4 regions of the Methylophilus glucosoxydans genome follow, and region 2 is predicted to be linked to each of the others. Evidence: predicted binding sites of a transcription regulator. Region 2 holds the regulator's gene; each other region holds the start of a gene.
The links. Region 2 encodes sigma-54, which starts transcription at its own class of promoters, with help from an activator protein. Its sites were predicted from a motif close to TGGCACNNTTCCTGCT; they were not measured.
Positions count from the first base shown of each region.

Region 1: a site for sigma-54 is predicted at 2,060-2,075, ahead of msuE (FMN reductase). Genes of this name have one in related genera too.
Region 3: a site for sigma-54 is predicted at 5,364-5,379, ahead of ppc (phosphoenolpyruvate carboxylase). Genes of this name have one in related genera too.
Region 4: a site for sigma-54 is predicted at 5,041-5,056, ahead of ACFQ1T_RS05825 (pilin). Genes of this name have one in related genera too.

Region 1 covers NZ_JBHTJW010000002.1:9,656-16,995, forward strand. The annotation lists gene ACFQ1T_RS02645 (AMP-binding protein) at 1-274, opposite strand, end outside; gene sfnG (dimethylsulfone monooxygenase SfnG) at 298-1,386, opposite strand; gene msuE (FMN reductase) at 1,414-1,986, opposite strand; gene ACFQ1T_RS02660 (SfnB family sulfur acquisition oxidoreductase) at 2,419-3,651, shown strand; gene ACFQ1T_RS02665 (TonB-dependent siderophore receptor) at 3,769-6,195, opposite strand; gene ACFQ1T_RS02670 (FecR domain-containing protein) at 6,328-7,326, opposite strand; gene ACFQ1T_RS02675 (sigma-70 family RNA polymerase sigma factor) at 7,323-7,340, opposite strand, start outside.
Region 2 covers NZ_JBHTJW010000001.1:86,390-93,729, forward strand. The annotation lists gene tyrS (tyrosine--tRNA ligase) at 1-818, shown strand, start outside; gene ACFQ1T_RS00405 (RNA polymerase factor sigma-54) at 864-2,408, opposite strand; gene lptB (LPS export ABC transporter ATP-binding protein) at 2,415-3,158, opposite strand; gene lptA (lipopolysaccharide transport periplasmic protein LptA) at 3,167-3,781, opposite strand; gene lptC (LPS export ABC transporter periplasmic protein LptC) at 3,840-4,463, opposite strand; gene ACFQ1T_RS00425 (KpsF/GutQ family sugar-phosphate isomerase) at 4,489-5,490, opposite strand; gene ACFQ1T_RS00430 (cation:proton antiporter) at 5,715-7,340, shown strand, end outside.
Region 3 covers NZ_JBHTJW010000002.1:944,292-951,631, forward strand. The annotation lists gene ACFQ1T_RS07115 (M16 family metallopeptidase) at 1-994, shown strand, start outside; gene ACFQ1T_RS07120 (M16 family metallopeptidase) at 1,027-2,352, shown strand; gene ACFQ1T_RS07125 (PLDc N-terminal domain-containing protein) at 2,414-2,611, opposite strand; gene rsmD (16S rRNA (guanine(966)-N(2))-methyltransferase RsmD) at 2,748-3,308, shown strand; gene coaD (pantetheine-phosphate adenylyltransferase) at 3,365-3,853, shown strand; gene ACFQ1T_RS07140 (YfhL family 4Fe-4S dicluster ferredoxin) at 3,888-4,142, shown strand; gene gloA (lactoylglutathione lyase) at 4,203-4,610, shown strand; gene ACFQ1T_RS07150 (hypothetical protein) at 4,603-4,857, shown strand; gene ACFQ1T_RS07155 (hypothetical protein) at 4,865-5,086, opposite strand; gene ppc (phosphoenolpyruvate carboxylase) at 5,410-7,340, shown strand, end outside.
Region 4 covers NZ_JBHTJW010000002.1:681,504-688,843, reverse strand. The annotation lists gene ACFQ1T_RS05855 (phosphoglycerate kinase) at 1-407, opposite strand, end outside; gene gap (type I glyceraldehyde-3-phosphate dehydrogenase) at 507-1,508, opposite strand; gene msrA (peptide-methionine (S)-S-oxide reductase MsrA) at 1,672-2,187, shown strand; gene ACFQ1T_RS05840 (RNA pyrophosphohydrolase) at 2,202-2,750, opposite strand; gene ACFQ1T_RS05835 (YVTN family beta-propeller repeat protein) at 2,898-3,947, shown strand; gene ACFQ1T_RS05830 (SRPBCC family protein) at 4,146-4,691, shown strand; gene ACFQ1T_RS05825 (pilin) at 5,140-5,487, shown strand; gene ACFQ1T_RS05820 (pilin) at 5,555-5,914, shown strand; gene ACFQ1T_RS05815 (alpha/beta hydrolase) at 6,010-6,663, shown strand; gene ACFQ1T_RS05810 (exodeoxyribonuclease VII small subunit) at 6,738-6,983, shown strand; gene ACFQ1T_RS05805 (polyprenyl synthetase family protein) at 7,010-7,340, shown strand, end outside.

The DNA.
Region 1 (7,340 bases), on a different contig from region 2:
CAAAGGCCGGATCCAGTGGCGCTGCCACGCCGCCCAGCCAATGGGCAGCTAGCGACAACAGCAAGGCCTCTGGCCGTGGTTCACTGAGCAGGAACAAGGTATCGCCCTGGCGAAAGCCGTGTTGCTGTAAATAGTGCGCCGTGCGGGTGACGTCCTCTTGCACCGCAAGCCAGGAGGCCTGCTGCCAGAGGCCCAGCTGTTTATGCCGAATTGCAACACGATGCGGGCGCTCCACGGCCTGCAAAGCGAGCAAGTGAGGTAAAGTCTCTGCCATTGCCAATTTCCTGCCGGGTTGAGTTAAGCCGCTTTGGCCAAGGTTTTAGCTTCCAGCTCACGCACCAGTGGCAGTACTTTTTCACCAAAATAAGCGACCTCTTCCTGAAAGTGCAAAAAGCCCGCCAACACTAAATCTACGCCCACCGCCTTCAAAGCCACAATGCGCTCGGCAATTTGCTGTGGTGTACCAATCAAATTGGTTTTAAAGCCATCGTTATATTGCACCAGGTCTTCAAAGCTCGACTTCGCCCAGTTACCTTCACGCTCCGGGCTGGCAGCACCGGCATTTTTCACTTCATGGCCAAAGGCATTGACCGCTTCAGGGTTGGCTTTATCAATGATTTCCTTCAATACGGCTTTGGCTTCTTCTTCGGTATCGCGGGCAATCACAAAGGCATTGACCCCGATCTTGACCTGATGCTTATTGGCCGCCGCCTTGGCGCGAATATCGTCCACCTGGGCCTTGATCCCTTCCACGGTGTTACCGTTGGTGAAGTACCAGTCTGAGACCGCGGCCGCATTATCGCGCGCAGCACGTGAACTGCCGCCCTGGAAAATTTCTGGATGTGGCTGCTGCAAAGGTTTAGGTTTGAGTGAGTAGTTACTAAAGCGGTAAAAATCGCCTCTGTAAGTAAAGTTATCCTGGGTCCAAATGCCCTTGAGCGCTTCAATAAACTCGCGTGAACGGCGGTAGCGTTCGTCGTGATCCAGCCAATGCTCGCCAATCGCCGTAAACTCACCACGGAACCAGCCGGAGACGATATTCACCGCAATCCGTCCCTGGGTGAGAATATCAATGGTCGCCAATTGTTTGGCAGCCAGCACCGGATTCCAGGGGCCAGGCAAAATGGCGGCAATCACTTTGAGTTTGGTGGTCGCCGCCAGCAAGGCATGCGAAAAAGATACCGACTCATGCTGAAACTCGGCCCCATAGCCCGCAGTAAAACGGATTTGGCTCAAGGCATATTCAAATCCGGCTTTTTCGGCAATTTGTGCCAGCTTGCGGTTGTAATCGATATCCCAACTGGTGCGCTGCTCAATGTTACTGACCACCAGGCCACCACTGACGTTAGGCACCCAATAGGCAAATTTAATGTTTTCTGTACTCATCTTTAATCTCTCCAAAAGTCACTGAATTTAAATAGCTAATAACTTTTCCTGGCTCAAAAGCTCGCGATGCTTGAGCAAAGGCAGGGCACGCTCTACCGCTAGATCAATGCGCGCTTTCACCGCCTCACTCTTGATTTGATAGTTTTCAAAATCCGCTTCAACGGCATATACGCCGATCGGTAAAGTGACTGCCTGGAAGAAGCTAAACAAGGGACGCAGCTCATGATCAATGATCAAGGCATGACGCTCAGTCCCGCCGGTTGCTGCCAGCAGCACGGGCACATCAATCAATGCTTCGAGATTGACCAGATCAAACAAATGCTTGAACAACCCTCCATAAGAAGCGCGGTAAACGGGTGTCGCCACCACCAGCAAATCGGCAGTTTCAATCGCCTGGATATCTTGCTGTACGTTGACTGGTAAGGCTTTGGGATCGTAGGAAGCGACCAAGCTGCCCGCAACTTCGCTTAATTCCACCACGTGCAGATCAATCGGGATTTGCTGTCCCAACTTCTGTGTGATCGCCTGCACCAGTGCAGCGGTTCTGGAAGGTAATTTATAGCTGCCGGAAACGGCAGTGACTTTTAATGGACGGCTCATCATGACTCCTGAAATAACGGTGACTAATGTCGTTTGCACGAAAACTCGCAAACGACTCGCTTGCTAGAGTATTAGCACCATCCATGCCAGGGAATAATATGGTTATATTTCAATCACTTATACAAAAAATCTCTTTTAATAGGTGTTGGATTCCAGCGCTAGTTGCTGATCAACTGCTGCTAAATCAGCAGCTTTCCGTTGTCATGCGGCGCTTAGTCATGATTTCGTCTGCTGATGGTTGCTGATTTTGCAGCAGCGATTCAGCAACAAACTGTTTCTATAGAGGCGGCGGCTGGAGCTTGAATTTATATTTTCATTTAAATTCAATAACTTATTGATTGGCATATTAAATGCAACAGCATTAACAGACGCGTGGCGCAAACAACATCCCCGCCACGCCTTTATTGATCCCTTTTTGAACAAGGAAAGACTATGACTGCACAAGCAAATAAAATTGCGCATTTGCCTGTAAACCTGCCGCGGCAACCCGCGCATTTGATTAAAAGTGACGCAGAAGCCCTGACCGTCGCCAAACAGGTTGCCAGCGAAATCGCCAAAGAAGCCGCCCTGCGCGACCAGGAACGCCGACTGCCACGTAAAGAGCTAGACCTGTTTTCAAGCAGTGGCTTGTGGGGCATTACCGTGCCGAAAGAATACGGCGGTGCCTTTGTCTCTAACAAAACCCTGGCAGAAGTGATTGCCATCGTGGCCGAGGCAGACCCCAGTGTCGGCCAGATTCCACAGAATCATTTATATATGGTGGAAGGCTTGCGCCTGGATGGCTCAGACTTTCAGAAAAAATACTTTTTTGAGCTGGTGTTGCAAGGGGTGCGGTTTGGTAATGCGTTTTCCGAGATTGGCACCAAGAGCGTCAATGATGTGAAAACCAAGCTCACGCCCACCAATAGCGGCTACTTTTTAAACGGCAAAAAATTCTATTCGTCTGGCGCTTTGCTGGCGGACTGGGTGCCGGTAGTGGCCAAGGATGAGCACGATAATACCGTGGTGGCATTTGTCCCTGCCGGCGCAGAAGGCCTGACCATTATTGATGACTGGTCCAGCTTTGGCCAGCGCACCACGGCCAGCGGCACGACCATCCTGGAAAATATTTTTGTGCCCAGCGAATATGTGTTGCCGCACCATCTGGCCTTTGACCGGCCGACCACCATGGGGCCAATTGCACAGATTATCCAGGCGGCAGTCGATACCGGCATCGCCCGCGCGGCGTTTAAAGATACCCTGCACTTTGTACGCAACTACACACGGCCATGGATAGATACCGATCTGGAACACGGCTATGAAGATCCGCATACCATCAAGGACATCGGTGACTTGCAGATTCGCCTGCACGCCACCGAGGCCTTGTTGGCACGCGCCGGTGAATACATAGACGAAGCGCAGCGTAACCCAAATGAAGACACCGTGGCCGAAGCCTCGATTGCGGTGGCAGAAGCCAAAGTACTGAGTACCGAAACCGCCTTGTTGGCGGGCAGCAAACTGTTTGAACTGGCCGGGACCCGTTCTACCTTGGGCGAATATAACCTCGACCGTCATTGGCGCAATGCTCGTACGCACACACTGCACGATCCGGTACGCTGGAAATACCATGCCGTCGGCAATTACAGCTTGAACAAGGTGAATCCACCGCGCCATCCTTGGATTTAATCCAGAACGGATATTCAAAAACAAACAGCCCGATAAACGATCGGGCTGTTTGTTTTGAGGCTTAGCACAGTCTGCGCAAACGGCTTATAAAAGACTATGCCTCGTAGTACACACCGCTTACCAGCGATAGGTCGCTGTCAGCATGGCACGCCGTGGCTCGCCATAGTAGCAACTGCCAGAAGCGCAATTGGCGATATATTCTTTGTTGGTGAGGTTGCGCGCATTGAATGCCAGCGTCCAGTGCTGAAGATCATACCCGACCAAGGCATCCCATAAGGTATATGATGGAATCCGCTCGGATGCAGAATCAAAATTGCCACGGGTAGAGCCGTTATAGCGTGCACCCAAGCCCACTTTTAACCCATTATTAAAGCGGTAATCACTCCACACGGCGAGCGAGTTTTCCGGCGTGGCCAGCAAAGGCGTACCAATCAACGCAGGATTGCTGCTGGCAGTGACTTCAACCTTGGGTGTATATGTATAGGCCGTAATCAGATTCATATTTTCTATTGGCTGCGCTTGTATTTCGATCTCTAGGCCACGCACCTGAATCTGCCCGGTCTGGCTCGGACTGCCGCTGTTGGGGTCATAACTGATAAAGTTGTTACGCTCCAGATTAAACCAGGCAGCGCTGTAACGGTTCTTGCTACCTGGCGGCTGATAGCGTACGCCAAACTCATACTGCTTGCCGGTTTCGGGTTTAAAGCCTTTGCCTGTTTGCGTGTTGACCGTGACCGTCGGTATAAAAGACTCTGTGTAGCTGAAATAAGGGGCAATGCCATTGTCTGCCAAATAGAGCAAGCCTGCGCGGCTGGTAAACTTGTGGTCATTAAAGCGATCATTGGTGCCTGCCACACGCTCCGCGTTCTGGGTGCTGGCATCGTCGTAGCGGCCACCCAACGTCGCAATCCAATGCGAACCCCATTTGATCTGGTCTTGCAGATAAAAACCTGTTTGCGCCAGTTTGATGCTGCTATCCTGCACAGGGTCACCCCTCACTATGGTTTGTGCCGTATCCGGGGCCAACAAATCCAGGTCTGGCGCACTGCCAGAATAGAATTGATTGCGGTCCCTGACCTTTTGGTAATCCAGACCCGCCAGCAAGGTATGTTGCCAATCCCCCGCCTGAATACGCCATTGCAGCTGATTGTCGATGGTGAACGCTTTGATGTGATCCGGGCTACCGTTCATATTGCGGGTGATATAGCGGAAATTGCGAGGGTCCTCCGGATTCGCCTGGTTGACCTGCGTGTACCCCATGCCGAACACCTGCCAGTAAGCCAAGTCTACCTCGCTGTAGCGTGCATTCTGCCTGAAGGTCCACTGGTCGTTGAAGCTATGCTCAAACAGATAGCCGACATACCATTGCTTTTGCTCAAACCGGTTAAATTTTCTATCGCCGACAAAGGTCTTGTAAGGCAATTTTTCTCCCAATGGCGTGCGCAGCAAGGTGCCTTGCTCAGGCAAGGCACCAGCCACGATCCCGGCATCCGAGTTCATATACTGCGACATGACCGTCAAACTGGTTTTGTCGGAGGGCAGGAAAGTGATTGACGGCGCAATAAACACCCGGTCATCCTTCATGCCTTGACGCGGCAAATCGGCATCGCGTACCAGGCCGGTAATGCGGTACAACACGGTGCCGTCTTCATTGAGCGGCCCCGAAAAATCACCGGCGACCTGCTCACGCGAGTAATTCCCCAATTGCATCTGGATTTCTTTAAGCGGGGTTGCGGTTGGACGTTTGCTAACCACATTGATCAAGCCGCCTGCGGTACTTTGCCCATACAGCACCGAGGCTGGCCCGCGCAGGATTTCGAGACGCTCAATGCCATAATTTTCGATTCTGCCGGTCGCAAACGTGCCGGCATTGCGCCACGGCAAGCCGTCTTGATAAAAACCGGGTGAATACGCATCAATGCCACGCAAGGCAATCCAGTCATAGCGGGAATCCGGGCCGTAAGGCGCCACATTCACCCCCGGCGTATAGGCCATGCCTTCACGCAGGCTTTGTGCACCAATGGCCTGAATAAAGTCTTTAGTCACCACCGAGACCGCCTGCGGCGTTTCCATCAGCGACGTATCGGTTTTGGTCCCCGTGGCTGATTGCTCGGCAATATAGCCTTTAATTGGGCTCCAGGCCGTTTCCTTGTTGGCCGCGGCTGTCACTTGCACCTCGGGCAAAGTACTCGCCTTGGCCGACTGCGGGAGAATGGCATAACGGTGATCCCCGCGATGCTCGACCTCCAGACCGGTGCCCTTGAGCAAGGTATCCAAAGCCTGCTGCACAGTAAACTTGCCATGCAACCCTGTGCTAGCTTTACCATCTGCCAGCGCAGCATTGGCTGACAGCAGAATGCCGGCTTCGGCGGCAAATCGGCTTAATACCTGACTCAACGGTCCGGCAGGAATCTGGTATTCCTGTGCCACGGCCTCCTTTTCAGCAGCGTGCAATACAGGCATAGGCGTGAGGCTGCTGATCATCAGTGTCAGTAAAGCCGCCCGGACATGCCGCGCAAGCGGCAAAGTGTGATGCGATTTCATTCAAGCTCCCTGTTAGGTTAAAAATAACGTGTTGTTATCTCTAAACCGAAACAGCCCGTTAAAAAGGGAACCTCCAGCGCAAAAAATACAAAAATTTCTCGCGCGCCTGATACCAAAGCCAATGACAGGCGCTCAAGCAGCAGGGAGCAATTGAATATTGCCTTGCGCGTCGGTGTGCTGGCGAATGCCTAAACTATGGGTGATTTCCTGCAGCACCAGCGGCACGTTGGCAAACGGGTATGCGCCCATCAAGCGTAAATGGGCAATATCGGGGGCTACCGATAGCCTGGTTGAATGATAGCGTGCCAGCTCGGCAATAAAGTCTTTGAGCGATTGATTATCCGCAATCAGGATGCCACGGGTCCAGGCTTCACGGGCAGGAAGCGCGGCCTGTATTGCACCGACGCCATACTGGTCAAAGTAGGCCTGCTGACCGGCACTCAACGTGATGGCGGTGCCTTGTGATGGCGTAATCGCCACCCGCCCCTCATACACGGCGAGCAAGCTACGCGTGTCCTCCTGGCAGACGGTAAAACGCGTCCCCAGGGCCGTCAAGCGCCCATGCTGCGTATCAACGACCAACGGCCGCGCTTGCGGATCATGGCCAGATTGCAGCAGTATCTCGCCGTATTCCAGCGTGATGCGCCGCAACATCCAGCCATAGGCGACGCGCACCTGGGTGTCGGTATTGAGCCAGAGCTTGCCTTGGTCCGCCAATAGCACGCGATGCGTTCTGCCTGCTGGCGTACGGTAGGTGATGGCGCTGGCAGTGAGCGTTGTCAGCCAATCTTGCCAGGGGCTGTAGCGATGCAACAGGCTCACACCCAAGTAAGTGACGCCCGCCAGTCCGAGCATTTTTAACGCCTGCCGGCGCCCACTGGAATGCAACAAGGCCTGATGCGAAGCCGACTTGCTTGCCACAGCATTGAGATTGGAGAAGGCAGCATTAATCGCCTCCACCTCGGCCCAGGCCCGTTGGTGGGCTGGGTGCGCAGTTAGCCACGCTTGCCAGGCCTGCCGCTCAGACGCCTCGGGGGCGTCATCACTGAGTACGGCAAACCATTCTGCCGCTTGCTGCAGCGCCAACTGTTCTACCGGCGACATCCCCACCTTAACGGCTGATGACTTCATGAGGTCTGTCTTTC
Region 2 (7,340 bases):
GTGAACTTGGCGCGGCGGGGATGATTAAACTGGCTGCCAGCCATACCGTGGCCCGCATGCTGGAGCGCGATGACTTTTCCAAACGCTTCAAGGGTAATCAACCGATTGCGATTCACGAGTTTCTGTACCCGTTACTGCAAGGATATGATTCGGTCGCCCTGCAAGCGGATCTTGAGCTCGGTGGTACCGACCAGAAGTTTAACCTGCTCATGGGGCGTGAGTTGCAAAAGCAGGCCGGCCAGTCGCAGCAATGTGTGCTGATGATGCCGCTGCTGGAAGGGTTAGATGGCGTCAATAAAATGTCTAAATCACTCGGTAACTACATTGGCATTAGCGAGGTGCCAGAGACTATTTTTGCCAAGATCATGTCGATTTCAGATGAACTGATGTGGCGCTATATTGATTTGCTGTCTTTTGCGACGCTGGAAACCATTGCCGAATGGAAGGCGCAAGTCGCCAGCGGTGAAAATCCCCGCAATATCAAGGTCGGCTTTGCCCAAGAAATTGTGGCGCGTTTCCATGGTCAAGCCGCGGCTGAAAAAGCCTTGCAGGACTTCCAGACCCGTGCCAAAGGCGGCATCCCGGATGACGTGCCCGAAGTTGAAGTGACCATTGAAGGCGAGAGCATCGGCATTAGCCAATTGTTAAAACAGGCGGGCTTGGTTGAAAGCACCAGTGAAGCCATGCGCGCAGTGCAGCAAGGCGGCGTCAAGCTCGACAGCGTCAAGGTGGATGATAAGAATCTGCCTTTGACTAAAGGTGTGACAGTGATCGCACAGGTGGGTAAACGTAAATTTGCCAAGATCACAATCAGGTGATTTGAGCTGAGAAACAAAAAAGGCCGCATCTGCGGCCTTTTTTGTTTAGAGCGTTTTGCGCAAGTTCGCGGGCGGAATATTCAGGGACTCGCGATATTTGGCTATGGTACGGCGGGCAACGACGATACCTTGTTGTGCCAGTGTGTCGGTGATCTGGTTGTCCGACAAAGGCTTTTTCGGGTTTTCTTCGGCCACCATTTGCTTGATCAAGGCGCGGATAGCGGTGGCAGAGCAGGAGCCGCCTGCATCTGTGGCCACCGAGCTGCCAAAGAAGTATTTGAGTTCATAGACGCCACGCGGTGTGAGCATATACTTATGTGTGGTGACGCGGGAAACTGTGCTTTCATGCAAGTCGAGTTCTTCGGCGATTTCACGAAGCACCAGTGGCCGCATGGCAATTTCACCATGTTCAAAGAAGTTGCGCTGGCGATCTACAATGGCTTGTGACACGCGCAAAATGGTCGAGAAGCGCTGCTGGATATTTTTAATCATCCACTTGGCTTCCTGCATCTGGCTTTGCAGGTATTGGCCTGAACTCTCGCGGTTGCGCTTGAGGATGTCCGCATACATCTGGTTGATGCGCAGTTTGGGGATCACGCCATCATTTAAAGAGGCGACCCAAATGCCCTTGATTTTTTTAACCACCACATCGTGCTGGATAAAGTGATCGTGACTAAAGCTGGAAAACTCGCTGCCGGGTCTGGGGTTTTGCTGGCGGATCAGGTGCTGCGCCGCCTTGAGTACCGCTTCATCGCAACCAAGCACCTTGCGCAGTTTGACAAAGTCTTTGTTGGCAAGCAGCGCCAGGTGGTCTTTGGCAATGGCAATGGCGGTTTGCAAGTGTGGCGTTTCTTGCGGCAAACGCGTCAGTTGCAAGAGCAGGCACTCGCGTAAATCGCGCGCACCTACGCCTACAGGGTCCAGATTCTGGATCAGCTTGAGGGCGGTTTCCAGTTCCAGCAGCTCGACCTCAAGTTCGAGTGGCAAGTGCTCCACAATCTCCTGCAGATCTTGCTCCAGATAGCCATCATCAGTGATGCTATCCAGTAGCAGTTTGACCAGGCTCATGTCACGTTGCGATAAATGTGCCAGTTGTATCTGATCAATCAGATGCTCGCGCAAACTGATGCTGGTGGTTTCCTGTCTGGAAAAGTCACTGTCTTCGTCTTCCTGATGATTGCGTCCGGCTTCGTCCCAGTTGCTGGTGCTGCCAAACTCTTCATAATCATCTTCAAACTCTGGCGGCGTGAATTCCTCGTTTAAATTGGGCAGGTCGCTCTCGCTCCCGCCCAGCTCATCGTGCAAGTCTTCACGCAGACTTTCTGCCGGTGCGGTGATCTCTTGCTGCGTTGCCATGTCAAACGAGCTGGCATCTGTCGGCTCAGCTTCTACAGTGGGGGGAGGCGGTGTGTTATCTTCAAACTCGCCTTCTTCACCGTCTGACATTTCCAGTAACGGGTTTTCCTGCAGGATGGTTTCCAGTTCCTGGTTCAGTTCCAGCGTGGAAAGTTGCAGCAAACGGATCGATTGCTGCAGCTGCGGCGTCAGCGCCAGATTTTGCGAAATACGTAATTGCAGGTTCTGTTTCATGACGGATTACAGCCTAAAATTCTTGCCCAGATACACTTCACGCACACCTTCATTCTGAATGATTTCATCGGGCGTGCCTGCTGCAAACACAGCGCCTTCATTGACAATATAAGCGCGGTCACAGATATCCAGCGTTTCGCGCACATTGTGGTCGGTGATTAAAATACCAATATTCTGACTGCTCAGGTAGCGGATGATTTTCTGGATTTCGATCACCGCAATCGGATCAATCCCGGCGAACGGTTCATCCAGCAAAATAAATTTAGGGTCAGTGGCCAGGCAGCGCGCAATTTCAACGCGTCGACGTTCGCCGCCAGACAAGCTGACGGCCTGACTGTTGCGGATGTGCTGGATATGCAATTGATCCAGCAAGGACTCAAGCCTCGCCTCACGCTGCTCTTCCGTATAGGGACGGGTTTCAAGAATGGCGAGTATGTTGTCGGTTACGCTGAGCTTGCGGAAAATGGATGCTTCTTGGGGCAGATAAGCCAGGCCCATGCGCGCGCGCTCATGCATGGGCGCGCGGCTCACGTCGGCGCCATTCAGCGTAATGTTGCCTTCATCCAGCGCAACCAACCCGACAATCATGTAAAAGCTGGTGGTTTTGCCTGCCCCGTTGGGACCCAGCAAGCCGATCACTTCGCCACTGCGTAACTCAAGCGTCGTGTTTTTGACGACGGTACGGCCCTGATAGGTTTTTTTCAGGCGGTTGACCTGCAAATGGTTCTGATCTGCTGCCATGGTTTCCATCTTTATGCTTACTCTTTGCCTTGCTCACCAGTGTTTTCGGCAGGGGCAGGTTCGACCTTGAGTTGCAAGGAGCGATTCATCCGTAACCCCTGTTGAGAGGTTGGCTTGTTGTCAATGACAGGCGGCGTGGTTTTATTTTTAGGCTGTATGGTGGCCTTGACGCGGCTGCCAGCCGTCCCGTTCGGGTTGGCTTTGGTGCCGCCAATCACCTCGGCATACTCGGCGTTGGCGTCGTAGCTGATGTAGTCCCCGGTCACGATGTCTTCACCACGTTTAACCCAGGCATTGGTATACAGTTGCACTTTATCCATGCGGGCGTTGTATTCGATACGTTGACCACTGCCTTGCATCCACTCGTCTTTACCGGTACGTTTTTGTTTGAACGTGGTTGGGTTGCCGGTACAGGTGCTATGTTGAAAGCCGTCCTGATCCTCGCGTACGATCATTTTGTCCGCCTTGATTTGCAAAGTGCCCTGATTAAGAATCACGTTGCCCGTGTAGATACTGATTTTTTTAGCATCGTTCACGGTCACGGTATCCGCCTCAAGCTCTATCGGTTGATCTCGGTCGGATTCTTCGGCCAGCACACTCAGCGGCATGGACAATAGCGCCCATACGCTCATGCAGATCGCTAAAAATAAGGGCTTGTGCGTGTTCAACTCATTTCTCCATAATCAACGGTCATTGGCGTTCTGTGTTTGACGCCTGGGCCGGGCTTGCCAAATTGCTGGCGACGGGTGGACGCTCATAATGCACATGCACCCGGTTAAACAATTGCATGGTATCAGCCCGGTTATCAAAACGCATGCCCGTGCCTGTAATTACTGTCGCCGGTTTTTGGCGGATGACCACCGGCTGGTCTGTGTGTGCCACCTCGGTATCCGGCTCCAGCCAAAGCCGCTCGGTTTGCATTTGTGTTTCTGGCTTGGTGGCGGAGGCTTGGCGGATCACCTTGACCTGTTTGCTAAACTCCACCAGTTTACCATTGGCGGAAACACGTCCTTGCTGACCATAAATTTGCGTGTAAGGCTTGTTCAGGCCAAACTGGGTAAAGCGTGGCCGCTGCAATTCTGTATAGTCATTGGCAGGAAAGTGGCGCATTTTTGCGGCCGCCAGCACATATTTGGTATTACCGGACGCATCCGTGCGGGTACTCACAAAGTTGTACAACATGTAGTCCGGCGCTTGGCGATTAAGTATGTTCATTTTGAGTGCTTGCTCTTGTACATTCTGGTTAATCCAGAAGGTCAGCAGCGCCAGCAACAGCATTAACGCAATCGGCAACAAAATGGGGTGTTTAAGCATGCCTGAATTCTAATGCCTGTTTAAGCTAAACGACTTTGGCTTTCAATAAGTCATGCATATTGAATGCCCCTACCAACTGCCCTTGGGCATCTACTGCCAAAAAGCCATTTATTTTGTGCTGCTCCATCATGTTAACTGCTTCAACCGCCATCTGATTCGTCTCCAGCAAATACGGCTGTTTGTTCATCACGGTATCAATTGATGCCTGTGGATTGTTCTTGCCCTGCATAAACAAGCGGCGCAAATCGCCATCGGTAAAAATGCCTATTGGGCGTTGCGCGTGGTCCACAATAGCCGTGAAGCCCATGCCCTTGAGTGAAATTTGCGTGATGGCTTCCTGAATGGAGGCGTGTTGATCAATTTGGGGCACGGCCGCGCCGGTACGCATGACATCCTTGATGCGCACCAGTAGCCGTCTGCCCAAGCTGCCACCGGGATGCGAACGGGCGAAGTCTTCGGCAGTGAACTCTCGCAAATCGAGCACGCAGAGTGCTAAAGCATCGCCAATGGCCAAGGCCGCTGTCGTGCTGGCTGTGGGAGCCAAGCCGAGTGGGCAAGCCTCATGGCTCACGGCAGCACTCAAATGCACTTCCGACTCACGTGACAAGGTGGAGTCTTCGCTGCCCGTGATGCTCAACACCCGAGCACCGATGCGGCGGATCGCAGGCAAAATATTAATAATTTCATCACTCTCGCCAGAGTTGGACAGCGCGATCACCACATCTTCTGACGTAATCATGCCCAAGTCGCCGTGGCTGGCCTCGGCCGGGTGCATGAAAAACGCCGGTGTGCCGGTACTGGCCAAGGTGGCCGCAATTTTGCCGCCGATATGGCCGGATTTGCCCATGCCTGTGACCACTACCCGGCCCTTGCAGGCCAGAATCATATGGACGGCAGCCTCAAAAGCGGTGCCAATGCGGTCTGCCAGATGCCTGATTTCATCGGCTTCGTGCAACAACACCCCTCGTGCGCGCGACACGATATCGGGTGTTTTAACAAGATGGATGCCGGAATTTGCTGTCATCATGGCGGGTTAGTATAACAAGCGAGTTGCCTGACAATAAAGTAAAACACTCTTTTTTTACGGTTTTTTTATTCTCAGGCACATTTTTTGCATAAAACAAAGTTTTGTGGCACGATGCATCATCCTGAAACAATTGCGTTTCATAATAGACCTTGACCCTTCAGCGCTGGCTGATGGCGATCAAACCCCTGTTTGACCGGCTTGGTATAAATGCGTTAGAGCTTTGCATGTTTGATTCCCTGATACATCTTTTATTACTGCTGACCAGCTCGGTCTTCGCCGTGGGCTTGTTCCGCATCCTCGGCTTGCCGGCCATGCTGGCCTATTTTGTCATCGGCATCGTGCTGGGCCCGCACGCCCTGGGCTTGCTGGAGGATGAAGAGTCTGGTCGCCAGGTGGCCGAGTTTGGTATCGTGTTTTTGATGTTTAGCATCGGCCTCGAGTTTAGTCTGCCTAAACTGTATGCCATGCGAAAAACGCTGTTCGGGCTAGGGGGCGGACAGGTCGTGCTGACCTTGCTGGCCAGTCTGGTGCTGGGCAAAGTGGCCGGGCTCAGCCTGACTTCTGCTTTTATCATTGGTGCGGCCATCACCATGTCCTCGACTGCGATTGTGTCCAAAATTCTGATGGAGCGTGTAGACCTTAACTCCAGACATGGTCGTCTCAGTATCGGCGTGCTGCTATTCCAGGATCTGGCCGTGATTCCGATTCTGGTATTGATCCAGACGCTAGGCTCGCATAGCGACAATTGGCTGGATGTGCTGGGGCTGACGCTGTTCAAGTCGTCTGTACTGCTGTTTTTACTGTTCAAGTTCGGGAAAAACATCCTTAACTTCTGGTTTGAGCTGGTGGCCAAACAGCGCTCACGCGAGTTGTTTGTGCTCAATGTGCTGATGGTGACCCTGCTGATGGCGGCAGCCACCAACTATGTCGGCTTGTCCTTTGCGCTGGGGGCCTTTGTCGCCGGGATGCTGATTTCTGAGACCAAATACCGTTATCAGGTCGAATCAGATATTGCGCCTTTCCGCGATATCTTGCTGGGTCTGTTTTTTATCAGCGTCGGCATGCTGCTCGACGTTTCCGTATTGATCAATCATATTGTATTGATTGTTTTCCTGTTAGCCCTGTTCCTGGTGTTCAAGATTGGCCTGATTGCCTTTTTAACTAAGTTGTATGGCTTTGAGATGGGCGTGGGTGTCCGTACCGGCATTATTCTTGGTCAGGCGGGAGAGTTCAGTTTTGTGGTGCTGGCCCTGGGCTTGCAAACGCATTTGATCGACGGCGAGTCCCTACAGCTGGTGCTGTCCGTGGCCGTGCTTTCTATGCTGGTGGCGCCATTCATTATTCAATATAACGGCAGGATTGCGCGCAAACTGGTCAAGAGTTATACGCGTAATAGCTACAAGGTGGTGGAGACTATTCAGGAGCACAGCCTCGATTTGCGCGACCATGTCATCATCTGCGGCTATGGCCGCAGTGGTCAGTATCTGGGCCGCTTTTTGCGCGAAGAAAATATCCCCTATGTGGCCCTGGATATGGATGCCAGCCGCGTTCAGGAAGCCGCCGCCGCCGGTGAAAATGTGATTTACGGCGATGCAGGCCGCCGCTCTGTGCTTGAGGCGGCCGGGCTGGCCAGGGCCAAAGCGGTGATTGTCAGCTATGCCGAAACGCGTGGCACCATGAAGGTGCTGCATGTGATCCAGGAGAAATATCCAACCCTGCCCGTGATTGTGCGCACCCATGATGACAGTGAAATGGATTTGCTGCGAGATGCCGGGGCGGCAGAAGTGGTGCCGGAAATTCTGGAGGGTAGCCTCATGCTTGCCTCGCATGCACTGGTCACGCTGGGGATT
Region 3 (7,340 bases), on a different contig from region 2:
GGCCCATTTGCAGATTACCGATGCCGAGTTTGCCAAAGAGATTGAGGTGGTGAAAGAGGAACGCCGCTGGCGTACTGAAGACAAGCCGCAATCACGTGTCAACGAACAATTTGAATCTTCGGTCTATCGTGCCCATCCTTATGGCCGCCCGGTGGTCGGCTTTATGAATGATCTTGAAAATATGACTGCTGATGATGCCCGTGAGTGGTACCGCACCTGGTATGCGCCGAATAATGCCACAGTGGTGGTGGTCGGTGACGTCAAGGCGCAGGAGGTGTTTGCGCTGGCTGAAAAAAACTTTGGCAAACTGGCTGCCAAGCCTTTACCTGTGCGTAAGCCGCAGGTGGAGCCCGCCCAGATTGGTGAGCGCCGGGCCATTGTGAAGGCGCCAGCCAAGTTGCCCTTTTTTGTGATGGGGTTTCACGCGCCCGCGCTCAAAAATGCGGCGGCTTACAGCGAGCAGGACTGGGAGCCTTATGCGCTTGAAGTGTTGTCCAGCATTCTGAGTGGCAATGATGCGTCACGCCTCAACCAGAAACTGGTGCGTGAGCAGGCGATTGCGCTTGAAATTGACACGGGGTATGACAGTACCAACCGCGGTCAAACCTCGACATTTGAGGTGGCGGCCTCGCCAAGTGAAGGCGTCTCGCAAGAGGCGCTGATCAAGGCGATCTGGGCACAAATTGAAGAAGTCAAAAACAACGGCGTCACGCCGGCTGAGCTGCATCGAGTGAAAGCCGCGGTCATTGCCGCCGATGTCTACAAACGTGACTCCATGTTTTATCAGGCCATGCAGATCGGCCAGCTGGAAACCATGCATTACCCTTTATCCTTGCTACAAACCAATGCGTCACGCGTGCAGGCGGTCACCTCTGAACAAGTGCAGGCCGTGGCTAAAAAATATCTGGTCGCAGACCAAATGACGCTGGTCAGCCTGGACCCACAACCGATGGATCCTAACCAGAAGTCCGCCGGTCGGCCGCATCAACATTAATCCGTTCTTTGAACGTTTGATTTGGGAATTTCATGAAAGTCGTTACTTTATTTAAACACCGGGTATTCAACACCGTCTTGTTGATCAGCCTGCTACAAGGCTATGCCAGCCTGGCATGCGCCGCACTGAATATTCAGCACTGGACCACCGCGGAGGGCAGCGAAGTCTATTTTGTTGAAAATCATGCCTTGCCCATGATGGATGTCAGCATCAATTTTCGTGCAGGCAGCGCTTATGACCAGCCAGACAGCAGTGGCGCCGCCGCGTTAACCCATCATGTGATGGGTATGGCCGCGGGCGGGTTGGCAGAGGAAACGCTGACTAACCGCTTTGCCGATGTGGGCGCGGTGTTGGGGGGCAGTTTTGATGCAGACCGCGCCAGCTTCAAGTTACGTACTTTGACCAGCGAACAGCAGGCCGCACTGGACGCGTTTACGCTGGTGTTACACCAGCCGGATTTTCCTGAAGCCGTCGTGAGCCGTGAGCAAGCCCGTATTGTGGCCGCGTTGCAAGAGGCCGAAACGGAGCCGGATAGCATTGCGCAAAAAGCCTTTATGCAGGCGGTGTACGGCATGCATCCTTACAGCCTGGATCAAAACGGTGAAGTGGGTACGGTGCCATCGCTGACGGTGAGCCAGTTGCGGCAGTTTTATCAAAGCCACTATACGGCAAAGTCTGCCGTGATCGCCCTGATGGGGGATCTGACCCCGGATCAGGCCCGGCAAATTGCGCAGCGTCTGAGCGCCGGCTTGCCAGCAGGACCTGCGGTGGCCGATATCCCAGCCGTGCCAGCGTTGTCTGCGCCTAAACTGAAAAAAGTGCCGCATCCGGCCATGCAGGCACACATCCTGGTTGGTCAGCCTGGCAATAAGCGCGGCGATGCAGATTTCTTTGCGCTGTATGTGGGTAACTATATTTTGGGCGGCGGTGGCTTTGTGTCACGTCTGACCGAGGAAGTCCGTGAAAAGCGCGGTCTGGCGTATAGCGTGTATAGCTACTTTATGCCCATGAGTCAGTTGGGACCGTTCCAGATCGGGCTGCAAACCAAAAAAGAGCAAAGTGAAGAAGCGCTCAAACTGGTGATGGCCACTGTACAGAAATTTGTCGATCAAGGCGTGACAGAAAAGGAGCTGGCTGCGGCCAAGGATAACCTGATTGGTGGTTTTCCCATGCGTATAGACAGTAATAGCAAGATTCTGGAGTACCTGAACATGATCGGCTTTTACAAGTTGCCGCTGGATTACCTGGATAGTTTTAATGACAAGGTCGCAGCCGTCACTGTGCAACAGGTGAATGATGCGTTCAAGCGCCGCATCCATCCTGAGCATTTTGCCACCGTGATCGTTGGTGCGGAATAACAAAAAAGCCGGCAGTTTGCCGGCTTTTGCTTTTGTGTCTGTTGCGGTGAGCGGGGTCAGATTAAGCCATGCGCTTTTTTCTCGCCAGCCAGTAGTATAAAAAGGCCCCCAGCAGGTTTAAAAAGAAAATCACCAGAAACCACACCAGCTTGTCTTCACTTTGATTGGCCAGGCAATCAATCAGCATCCATACCCAAAACAGTGACAGCGCCAGCGCGATCACGCCGCCCAGCAGACCAAAGCCAAATAAGAACTCCATAGCAATATTCCTTGATGAATTAACGAAATCATAACACGATGACTTGGGTGCACCCTCGGTTTAGCGCAGGCCATGGGTAGTCGGGGTGCAAAATCTGGGATAATGCTGCTTTATTTATTCGAATCAACCACCGCTCATGAATCAGGTACGATTGAATGCCGGGAAATGGCGTAGCCGTGTGCTCAAGTTTCCCGATGCCGAAGGGCTACGCCCTACGCCAGACCGCGTGCGGCAAACCGTCTTTAACTGGCTGGGCCAGGACTTGACAGGCAAAACCTGCCTGGATTTGTTTGCGGGGACCGGTGCCCTGGGGTTTGAAGCGCTGTCTCGCAATGCCAAAGCGGTCACCATGCTCGAATTGGCCAAAGCGCCTTATGCGGCTTTGTGCCAGAACCAGCGTTTGCTGGAGGCGACCCAGGCCCGCATCCAGCAAATGGATGCCAGAACTTTTCTGAGCAGCAATCAACAGCCGTTTGACGTGATTTTTTGTGACCCGCCGTATCGCCAGGACTGGCTGGCGCAATTGTTGCCTGTGCTGCCCAGGCATTTGGCGCCTGAAGGCTGGCTATATGTTGAGGCCGAATATGCGTTAAAATCCGATGCATGCTGGCAGGTGGTCAAATCGGGCAAAGCGGGTCAGGTCTATTTTCACCTGCTGCAACCCGCGTCAGCCGATGCGGCTGCTGGCACGGATTAAGGCAATCAAGTCAGCGGCAGCCAGCAACGACACAACGATGATTACGGAAGCAAGCGATGAGTAAAACCAGAATTGCCGTCTATCCAGGCACCTTTGATCCCATCACCCTGGGGCATGAGGATATTGTGCGCAGGGCGGCCAAGCTGTTTGACCAAGTGATTGTGGCGGTGGCTGGCAGCACCAGCAAACAAACCTTGTTCAGCCTGCAAGAGCGGGTTGCGCTGGCAGAGTCGGTGTTTGCAGGTGATAACATCCGTGTGGTCGGCTTTGACGGTTTGCTCATGCAGTTTGTGCAGGCGCAGGGCGGGCAGATGGTGATCCGTGGCCTGCGTGCGGCCAGTGATTTTGAATATGAGTTTCAGTTGGCGGGCATGAACCGCAAGCTCTATCCCAAACTGGAAACCCTGTTCATGACCCCGGCGGAAGAGTTCATGTTTATTTCCTCCAGCCTGGTGCGTGAAGTGGCGCGCCTGGGAGGCGATGTGAACCAGTTTGTTTCACCTGGCGTCGAACGGGCAATCAAGCAAAAACTGGCGATCGCCTGAGTGATGGCGCCTCTGTAGCGATGTAAAGAAAATCATGGCTTTATTTATTACCGATGAATGTATTAACTGCGATGTGTGCGAGCCCGTGTGCCCGAATGAAGCCATCTCGCAAGGCGCAGAAATTTATGAAATCAACCCCGACTTGTGTACCGAGTGCGTCGGCCATTACGATAAACCGCAATGTCAGCAGGTCTGCCCGATCAGCTGCATTCCGCTAGACCCTGAGCGGCGCGAAACTAAGGAACAGTTGCTGGAGAAATATCAGCGCATTGTTGCCACGCGGGGTTAAGCCGAGTGGACCGGTTACGTCCACAACAGATTAAAAAAATCAGAGATCAAGGAGATATCAATGCGGATTTTACATACCATGTTGCGCGTGGGCGATATGCAACGTTCCATCGACTTTTATACCGGCGTACTGGGCATGAAATTAATCCGTACCCAGGATTATCCTGACGGCGAGTTTACACTGGCGTTTGTCGGCTATGGTAACGAGTACGACCACACCGTGCTGGAGCTCACCTACAACTACGGCAAAACTAATTATGACATGGGCACCGCCTATGGTCATATGGCGATTGAAGTGGATGACGCCTATCAAGCGTGTGAGCTGGTCAAGGCCAAGGGCGGTAAAGTGGTGCGCGAGGCGGGGCCCATGAAACACGGCACCATCGTCATTGCTTTTATCGAAGACCCGGACGGCTATAAAATCGAATTCATCCAGAAAGGGACGATTGAATATCCCAAGCATGTCTAACCGGACATTGTTATTGCAGGCAGTGAGGCTGGCGCAAGCCGGAGATTGGCATGCCGCACATCAGATTGCGCAGGCGTATAGTGACCCCACTGCCAACTGGATACATGCGGTATTGCATAAAATAGAAGGTGACCGTTGGAATAGTGAATACTGGTATGCCAGAACCGGCGGTCATCAGTATGCAGATTTTGACAGCGACAGTGCGGCAGAGCTCGACGCGATCGCCCGCTGGCTGACGCCAGAATAGCGCTTATTTACTTGTGCTCTTCGTCGCTGCCCTGGCGACCCGTTGTAAAAATACCCCACAGTGATTGCGTAAACAGCCCGATCACGGTCCCAAACAGGAATAGCAGCAAGCCGATGATCAGGCACATCAGCAGCAAAAAGCCATCCTGCAGCCAAACGCTCTGCGCGGCCAACGATTGCCAGACGGTCAGGATTTGTGCCATCCAATGATCGAGGTTGATGCATTTCATCTGTCTATTATGCCTCAGGAAACGCCATGTGATGCATCGCTGCGGCGTCTTTGCTTGTGCAAATTTCCGCAAAACATCCATCAAACTCTGCGGCCTTGCCGTTTCAGGGCCTAATGGAAAGTCTGCGTTCAACGCGACTGTTGCCGATATGATTCGAGGCCCAAATCGGTGCACCGGTTTGCCTGTTGGCAGTGCATGGGAACCGCATCGTCTGAGCGGCTTGAGTTTCATTTCTTCCAATACGCTGATTTTAAAGTAAAAAAATCTTTTTTTTAGATGGCCTGCTTGTTGCTAGGGATAACCTAAGCTAGAGGAGAGGCATCATGATAAAAAAACTTGCAGCCGACGCCATGCTAACGGCGGAAATGCGGCTGTCCAACAATATTCAGTTGTTAGGTGATTTACTTGATCAGGCCATTCTGGAGGTGGAGGGCGAAGCGGTTGCGCAGAAAATTGCCGCCATCCGGCAAGCCGCATTGCGTTTTCACCAGAATCATGACCAGCAGGCTTCGTTAGATCTTGAGCAGTTGCTCGCTGACCTGAGTCTGGAGCATACGGTGCGCGTGGTGCGTGCACTGGCTTATTTCAAACATCTGGTGAATCTGGCCGAAGATCTTTACGGGCAGGAACTCGGCCATTGCCAGCAAAATACACCTGCGCCTGGCATGTTGTCGCACACGCTGGCACAAATCAAGGCCTCTGGCATCGCGCCGCAAAAAATCCAGCAACTGCTTCAGGACGCACTGATCTCACCGGTGCTGACTGCGCATCCGACCGAGGTGCAGCGTAAAAGTGTGCTGGACATTGAGCAGCTGATTGCGGAGTTGCTGGGGCAGCGTGGGCACATGGTGTCTGAGCGCCAACTGGCACGCAACAAGCTATTGTTGCAAGGTGCGGTGTCGGCCTTGTGGCAAACCCGCATGATGCGCTACTCCAAGCTCAGTGTGCTCAATGAGATTGAAAACGCACTGACCTATTACGAAAGTACCTTCTTACATGTGATCCCTGAAATCCTGCAGGATATCGAGCGCGACCTGGCAGATTGGCTGCCCGGCATGGACTTGCCAGGTATTTTGCGCATGGGTAGCTGGATTGGTGGCGACCGTGACGGCAATCCGTTTGTGAATGGCACCACCTTGCGCGACAGTGTGCGCCTGCAGGCCACCACCTTGTTCAAGTTCTATCTGCAAGAGCTGGCCGCGCTCAAGCGCGAGCTGGCTGTGTCCACGCGCGTGGTTGGTGTGGATGACGCAGTGTTGGCCTTGGCGAAAGCTTCGCGCGACCAGTCATCGCATCGGCTGGATGAACCCTACCGGCTCGCGCTTAATGGCGTGCATGACCGTTTGCTGGTGACCGCCAGCCATTTGCTACCCGATGCCAGCTGGAGTTTGCCGGAAGAAGTCGGCAACGAGCCTTACGAAGATCCTGAGGCCTTGCTGCACCCCTTGCAGACCATTGCCGATTCTTTGCGCCGTCACCATGGCGAGGCCTTGATTTATCCGCGGCTGGGCAAGTTGATTAAAGCCATCGTCACGTTTGGGTTTCATTTGGCCACCGTGGATATCCGCCAGTCCTCTGACGTGCATGAAGCGGTGATTAGCGAGCTGTTACATAAGGCGGGCTACGATTTTGACTACGCCAGTTTTAACGAGGAAGAGAAAATCGGCCTTTTGCTCGAAGAACTGAAGCAACCGCGCCTGCTGTTTTCGCCTTTTCAGCAATATTCCGAGCTGGTGCACAAGGAAATCGGCGTGCTGGAAGCCGTACGCGAGGTGCGCCAGCGCTTTGGTGAGCATGCGGTACGCCAGTATATTATTTCGCACACTGAAACCTTGTCTGACCTGCTGGAAGTGGCCTTGCTGCAACGTGAGGCTGGCTTGTTGCGCGGCGTGTGGGGCTCGGCCAATATTCAGGTTGATCTGAATATCGTGCCACTGTTTGAAACCATTGCCGACTTGCGCGACGCGCCCATGATCATGGGCAAATGGCTGAGCCTGATCGGCATCCGGCATGTGATCCGTTTCCAGGGCAATGAGCAGGAAGTCATGCTGGGCTATTCGGACAGCAACAAGGATGGCGGTTTTTTGACCTCGAACTGGGAGTTGTATAAAGCGGAAATTTCGCTGGTGGAACTGTTTAACCAGGCCAACGTCAAGTTGCGCCTGTTCCATGGCCGTGGCGGCACGGTTGGCCGCGGCGGTGGCCCAACCTATCAGGCCATCATGGCGCAACCCATCGGCACCGTCGATGGCCA
Region 4 (7,340 bases), on a different contig from region 2:
GCGTACTTTTTGGCCAGCTCATCATTGTTTTTTTTCTCGCCCACATTAAAACGGCAGTTTTCGAGCAAAATCAACTGACCGTCCTCGGTGGTCAAACTGTCTTCAGGCGCATTCGGTGCCAGCCAGTTTTTCACCAGGCGGACCGGCTGACCCAATAGCTTGCTCATGACATCGGCCACGGGCTTCAGGGAGTTTTCTTCGGTATACACGCCCTCTTCAGGACGGCCCAGGTGTGAGGTCACCATCACTTTGGCGCCGGCTTTCAATGCATATTCTATGGTGGGCATGCTGGCCACAATTCTGGCATCACTGGTCACTACGCCATCTTTTACCGGCACATTGAGATCCGCACGGATGAAAACGCGCTTGCCACGTAAATCGAGGTCGGTCATTTTGATGAATTTCATGAAGGTCTCCCTTGAGCGGTCGGCGCCGCTTGAATATAAACTGGTAAGGATAAAAAGCTGTTTGGCAAAAGCAAACGGGGCATAAAGCCCCGTGCATGATTAAGCAATGTGTTGAACCAGACGCAGCAGGTTACAGGTATATCCGTATTCATTGTCATACCAGCCGACCACTTTAACAAAGGTCGGATCCAGCATAATGCCGGCATCGGCATCAAACACACTGGCGGCTGGGCTGCTACGGAAGTCACTGGAAACCACCTTCTCGTTAGTGTATTCCAGTACGCCTTTCAGCGCGCCGTCAGCAGCTTGTTGCATGGCTGCACAAATGGCCTCATAAGTCGTTTCGCTATTGAGCTCCACGGTCAGGTCAACGACAGACACATCGGCAGAAGGCACGCGCATGGACATGCCGGTGAGTTTTTTGTTGAGGGAAGGAATCACCTTGCCCACCGCCTTGGCCGCGCCTGTACTCGAAGGAATAATGTTTTCAAACACACTGCGACCGCCGCGCCAGTCTTTTTTGGAGGTGCCATCAACCGTGAGTTGTGATGCAGTGGCGGCATGAATGGTGGTCATCAGGCCACGCTTGATACCAAAGCTATCGTGCAAGACTTTGGCTAAAGGCGCCAAGCCGTTGGTGGTACACGAAGCCGCTGAAATAATGGCCTGACCAGCATACTCATGGTGATTCACGCCAAATACAAACATGGGAGTATCATCTTTACCCGGCGCAGATTGCACTACTTTTTTGGCACCGCCTTGAATATGCGGCTGGCAGGTTTCCTGAGTCAAAAAGGCGCCGGTGGACTCCACCACAATCTCTGCACCGCCTTTGCGCCAGTCAATATTGTTCGGGTCACGCTCAGCCGTCAAATGGATACGCTTACCATTCACGACCAACGCGCCATTGTCAGCTTCTACTTTGGCATTAAACCGACCATGGACTGAGTCATACTTGAGCAAATACATCATGTATTCAACATCATATGAGCTGTTAATCGCGACCACTTCAATATTGCTGAACTCTGGCTGCTCAATTGCCGCACGCAACGCCATGCGACCTATCCGTCCAAACCCGTTAATGCCTACCTTGACTGACATATGCTCCCCAACATTGTTAGAACTAAAATGAAGTATTTTAACCTAAACACACTATACTGGACAGACAGTAAGTGTTTGATTTGATACACGACTCAAGCATTCCCATATTTAAAACCCGGTCATTTTGACCACGCAGGGCTGCTTGTGATGAAAGAGGAAGGTTATGCAAGACAACATTATTCTGGCGGGTGGCTGCTTTTGGGGCATGCAGGATTTAATCAGAAGACTGCCTGGCATCATTAGCACACGGGTAGGTTATACCGGCGGTGAGGTGCCCCATGCCACTTACAAAAATCATGGCAACCATGCCGAGGCGATTGAGATTGTATTTGATCCCGCGCAGATCAGCCTGCGGCAATTACTGGTGTTTTTCTTTCAGATTCACGACCCGACCACGCCTAACCGCCAGGGGAACGATTTGGGTCCCTCTTACAGATCAGCCATTTTTTATGCATCAGCAGAACAGAAAGCTGTTGCCGAACAATTGATCACTGAAATGAACGCCTCAGGCATCTGGCCCGGCAAAATTGTCACCGAGCTTACGCCCGCAACAGATTTCTGGCTGGCAGAACCGGAGCATCAGGATTATCTGCTGCGTTACCCCAACGGCTACACCTGCCACGGCCTGAGACCGCAGTGGATATTACCGCAAGATCGCGCAACAGCAAGCTGGTTATAAACCAGGCATGAACATTATTCTGGCGTTACGGTGGGCGGCTGCTTGGTCACGGCCGAGTGTTTGCGCGCTTTAGGATAATGGCGCCTGGCAGGATGATGCAGAAAAGTCGCCAACTCATTCAAGGCCAATTGATAGACCTCGCGCTTGAATTCGATGACATCCTCCAGCGGCACCCAATATTCACTCCAGCGCCAGGCATCAAACTCGGGATGCTCGGTCGCACGCAATGACACATCACTGTCACGCCCGATCAGGCGCAACAAAAACCAGATCTGTTTTTGTCCTTTGTAGCTTCCGCGCCACTCGCGCTTGACCCAGCTGGTAGGCACGTCATAGCGCAGCCAGTCACGTGTACGGCCCAGAATTTTAACGTGCTCAGGCTTGAGGCCAACCTCTTCCATCAATTCACGATACATGGCTTGCTCAGGCGTTTCACCATATTTGATGCCGCCTTGCGGAAACTGCCATGCATGTTCCCTGATACGCTTGCCCCAAAACACCTGATTGTGCGTATTGCAAAGCACAATTCCGACGTTTGGACGGTATCCATCACGATCTAACATAAAAAACTGCCTTCAATATTTCATGCAATTTTTTCACACTTTAGCCTTTAATGAAAGGACAACCGTCAAAAGCATGCGCAAGCCCGGCAAGGTGTATAAAATTGAAAAGCAGACTCGCCAATTTATTTAAAATCCATCATGCGACCCATGAAAACACTGTCAACCAGAGACAAGACCATGCGTTGTTTGCCCATGCTCAAGCGATTTTCAACCAGATTTATGACCGGGCTCTCGATCCGTCTCCCGTTGGCAAGTATGAAGTTTTTTGCCCCCCTATTGCTTGGTGTCCCCGTTTTCGCGTTAGCGGGCAACCTCGCTTACATCACCAATCAAGGCAGTGACAGCGTATCCGTGCTGGACATCGCCAGCAAGCAAGTCACGCGTACCATTGCGGTGGGCAAAGCCCCGGTCGGGGTGGCTATCGCCCCTAAAAAGCAGCGCGTGTATATCAGCAACGCTAATAGCCAAACCGTGTCAGTCATCAATAGCGCCACCCAACAAACGCTGCAAGAAATTCCGGTCAACGCCCAAGCCGTTGGCATTGCTTTAAGCCGCGACGAGAAAACCTTGTACGTGGCCGATTGGGGCGGCGAGCAAGTGATTGCAGTGGATACTGCGCATCCTGAAAAACAGCAAACCTTCAAAGCGGGCAAAACCCCTTCCGGCTTGCTGGTCAGTGCAGATAACAAAAAGCTGTTTATCGCCAACCGCGACAGTAACGATGTCACCGTGGTCGATACGAAAACCTTGAAAACCATCGCGCAAGTGCCCGTTGGCCTGCATCCCTTTGCACTAAGCTTGAGCCCGGATGGTAAAACCGTGTTTGTCGTTAATGTGGTCAGCAACACGCTGACCTTGCTGAATGTAGAGACCTATCAGGCCAGCACCGTCAAAACCGGGCAGCATCCTTATGGCGTGGCGATCAGTCCAGATGGCCGTCGTGCTTACGTGAGCAACAATCACGCTGAAAGCGTATCGGTAATTGATTTGACCAATGGCAACACCATCAAAACCATCGCTGTGGGCGAATATCCCGAGGGCATTGAATACGACAAGGCCAGCAATCAGGTACTGGTCGTCAACTGGGGTACTGACAATGTCTCCATGATTGATGCACTCACTAATACCGTGACGCAAACGATCAGCAGCCCCAAGTTATGCCGCTCTTTCGGGCAATTTATTCTCGAAGTGAAATAGCAAGAAAAGGGCTGTGCAGAGCCAAAGCAATCTATTTTTTGATTTTTTCACAGGATGACCAATGAATTAGTCGCAAAGAAGTTTATTTTTGGGTAAAGTCTCGGATTGTTTTTTAAAACACTTTGACCGCTTACCGATCCACGCCGAGCTTTAGTTTTAAAAGCGTTTTAAAAGTCTGTAAATTTCAGGAGATATGTAATGAAAAAATTTCTAGGCATGATTGCTGTTTCTTTATTGCCGTTGATCCCACTCACCGCTGGTGCACACGGTGCAGCAGCCTTACGCTTTGAAAAAAGCGTCACCATCAAAGCGCCTGCTGCAAAAGTATGGGCATTGGTCAAAGATTTTGGTAACGAACAAGCCTGGCACGCAGGTGTTGTGTCTACCACCGTAGAGCAGAAAAAAGATGAAAATGGCGACGATGCCACCTACCGCACCGTCAAACTGAAAAACGGCGGCGTCATGTACGAAAAACTGCGTTTCATTGACGACGCTGGCATGCGTGTTAAATATGAATATGTGTATGAAAAAAGTACATTACAGTTTTCTAACTTTTACCCAATGATCACAGTGACTGCCAACGGCAATGACACCGTCGTTTCAGTCAAAGGCAGCTACACTCGCGCCGATTCCTCCAACATTCCAAAGCCTGAGCAAAACGATGATGCCGCGACCAAGGCGCTCGACGACTTTTTTGATCCAGGTCTCGAAAGCCTGAAAAAGGTTGCCGAATCGGGAAAGTAATTAGCCAGGGTTCTGGAAAAAAATCGCAAGGCAACAGTAAACCCTGGTGGAAATTCTGGTAAGTCTTACGTTGTAAACAACACTGTTTTTGCAAATCAGTCACTGCCAAAAGCAAGCGACTGGCACCAAGTAAAGGGATTGTGTACCACACAATCCCTTTTTTGCATTTAGCCAAACCACCTGCCCAAAACCATCACCTATCCTGTCAAAGATGGGCAAAGCCTGTCACTTTCTGTCAGCTTGGCTAACCACAACCACGCTCGCACTTTTTAAATTCAATTCGAAGAAATGAAGCATAAAAACCCTTTAATTCATATTTTTCAATCAGTTACATTCAGTAAAAGCAGACTGGCACGCCTGTTGCTTTATGGTTAGCCAACACTGTTGAAAAAGCAGTGACTTAAACAAAGAAGTAACTGACTTTAAACTTGACTTGAAGGAAAACATGATGAAAAAACACGCACAACAAGGTTTTACCCTGATTGAATTAATGATCGTAGTGGCCATTATTGGTATTTTGGCTTCTGTGGCGATTCCTGCATATTCAGACTACACAAAAGAGGCTTCTGATGGCGCTTGTTTGGCAGAAGCTAGTGCATACTCAACAATAGTCTACTCAGCAATTGCATTATCCAAAGATATTCCAGATCACAATGCTAAAGCTTGCAAGGCAATCACTAAACCACTAGCGACAGATAAATCCTTCTCAGCAGAGCCGGCAAAAGAGGGCACTGGCGCAACCATTTCTTGTGATTTGGTGAAGGGCGGAACTTGCACCAAGACCCCTAAAGCTTAATATCTAATCTACTTGAGCAAATAAGAAAAAGCCCTGTTCAAACAGGGCTTTTTACTAAGGCTTAATGATGAAAATACATAATACGGGCTTCTCACTGATTGAACTAATGATCGTGATCTCTATTATAGGCATTTTATCGGCCGTGGCCGTGCCCGCTTTTCAAGCTTACAGAATAGAGGCTGCAAATGGTGCATGTCTGAAAGAAGCTAACATTTATGCAAGAAGAGTTTACGCAGACATACAACTGAACAAATCCATAGCGAATATCCCAGCTCCGGTTGCAAAAGCCTGTAGCGACATTAACAATGGTGTTAAAGTAGTTACAATAACAACGTTCACATCTAGAACTCACTCACCTGGCAACGCCATTATTTCTTGTAATTTAAGCGCTGGTACTCCTTGTCTTATTACAACAAACTCTCCTTGAGAATTTATAACTTAACAGACTTGAATAAATGCATTTTAAGCAAATCTTAAACAAGATAGCAGCGCTTCAACGGAACTGATTTGAATTTAAAAACAATGTTAGAACAGCTTGCTGTAAATAAAAATTGTAGCTCAACCGTACTCTGGTTACACGGCCTAGGTGCCGACGGCCACGACTTTGAGCCTGTGGTACAAATGCTCAACCTGCCACACATCAAATTTATCCTACCTCATGCCCCTTACCGTCCCGTCACTCTCAACAATGGCTACGAAATGCGTGCCTGGTATGACATTTTTGGGCTACAGCCGGATAGCCCGCAAGATGAAGTCGGGATTAAAAGCATGCAAGCGACATTAAATGCGATGATAGAAGCCGAAATTGCGCAGGGGATTCCGGCGCACCGCATTTTACTGGCAGGATTCTCGCAAGGCGGCGCGATGGCTTTGCATACGGCAACGCGTTTTCCACAAACTTTGGCAGGCGTACTGGCGCTTTCCACATACTTACCCTTAAAGAGTCAACTCTCCCAAGAAAAACACCCAGCCAACCAGCAGTGCCCGATCTGGATGGCGCATGGCCGTTTTGATAGCGTAATTACCATGGCAACCGCGCAAGCTTCGCGGCAAACACTGGAGGCCACAGGCTATGCGGTGGAATGGCATGAATACGATATGCCGCATAGTGTTTGCGACGAAGAGATCAACGATATCCGCCAATTTTTGCTCAAGGTGCTTCCGCCAGCGCAATAACCCTATCTTGAGAATAATCCCGCAAGCAGGGGGAGTTTTGTTAAAATAGCCAGCGTTTTCATAGGCCTATTTTCATGAGTGCTCCCAAAAAAACACCGTCTGCGGTGAGTGATCAACCAAGTTTTGCCGAACGCCTAGCGGCGCTAGAAACCATCGTCAAGCGCATGGAGTCAGGCGAACTGCCGCTAGAGGCCTCACTGGCAGCCTATACTGAGGGCGTGCAATTGTTACAAGCTTGCCAGACCTCTTTAGAGCAAGCAGAACAAACCGTGATGCTGCTTAACCAACAACAGCAACTGACGCCCTTCGAAGCGAATTAACCCGCCAGCCACTTTCCTGTTTATTCATGACCACTTCTGCTTTTGTCTTTGATCATTGGGCACGCGCACATCAACAACATGTGGAGCAGGTGCTGGCTCGCCTTTTGCCTGGTGAGCAAATATTGCCTGAACGCCTGCACGAAGCCATGCGTTACGCGGTGCTCGGTGGAGGTAAACGGGTGCGTGCGTTATTGAGTTATGCCGCAGCAGAACTGGCAGGCACCTCCAGAATGACGGCTGATGCCAGTGCGGCAGCTGTCGAGTTGATTCACGCATTTTCATTGGTGCATGACGATATGCCATGCATGGATGACGACGATTTGCGTCGTGGCAAGCCGAGTTGCCATAAGCAATATG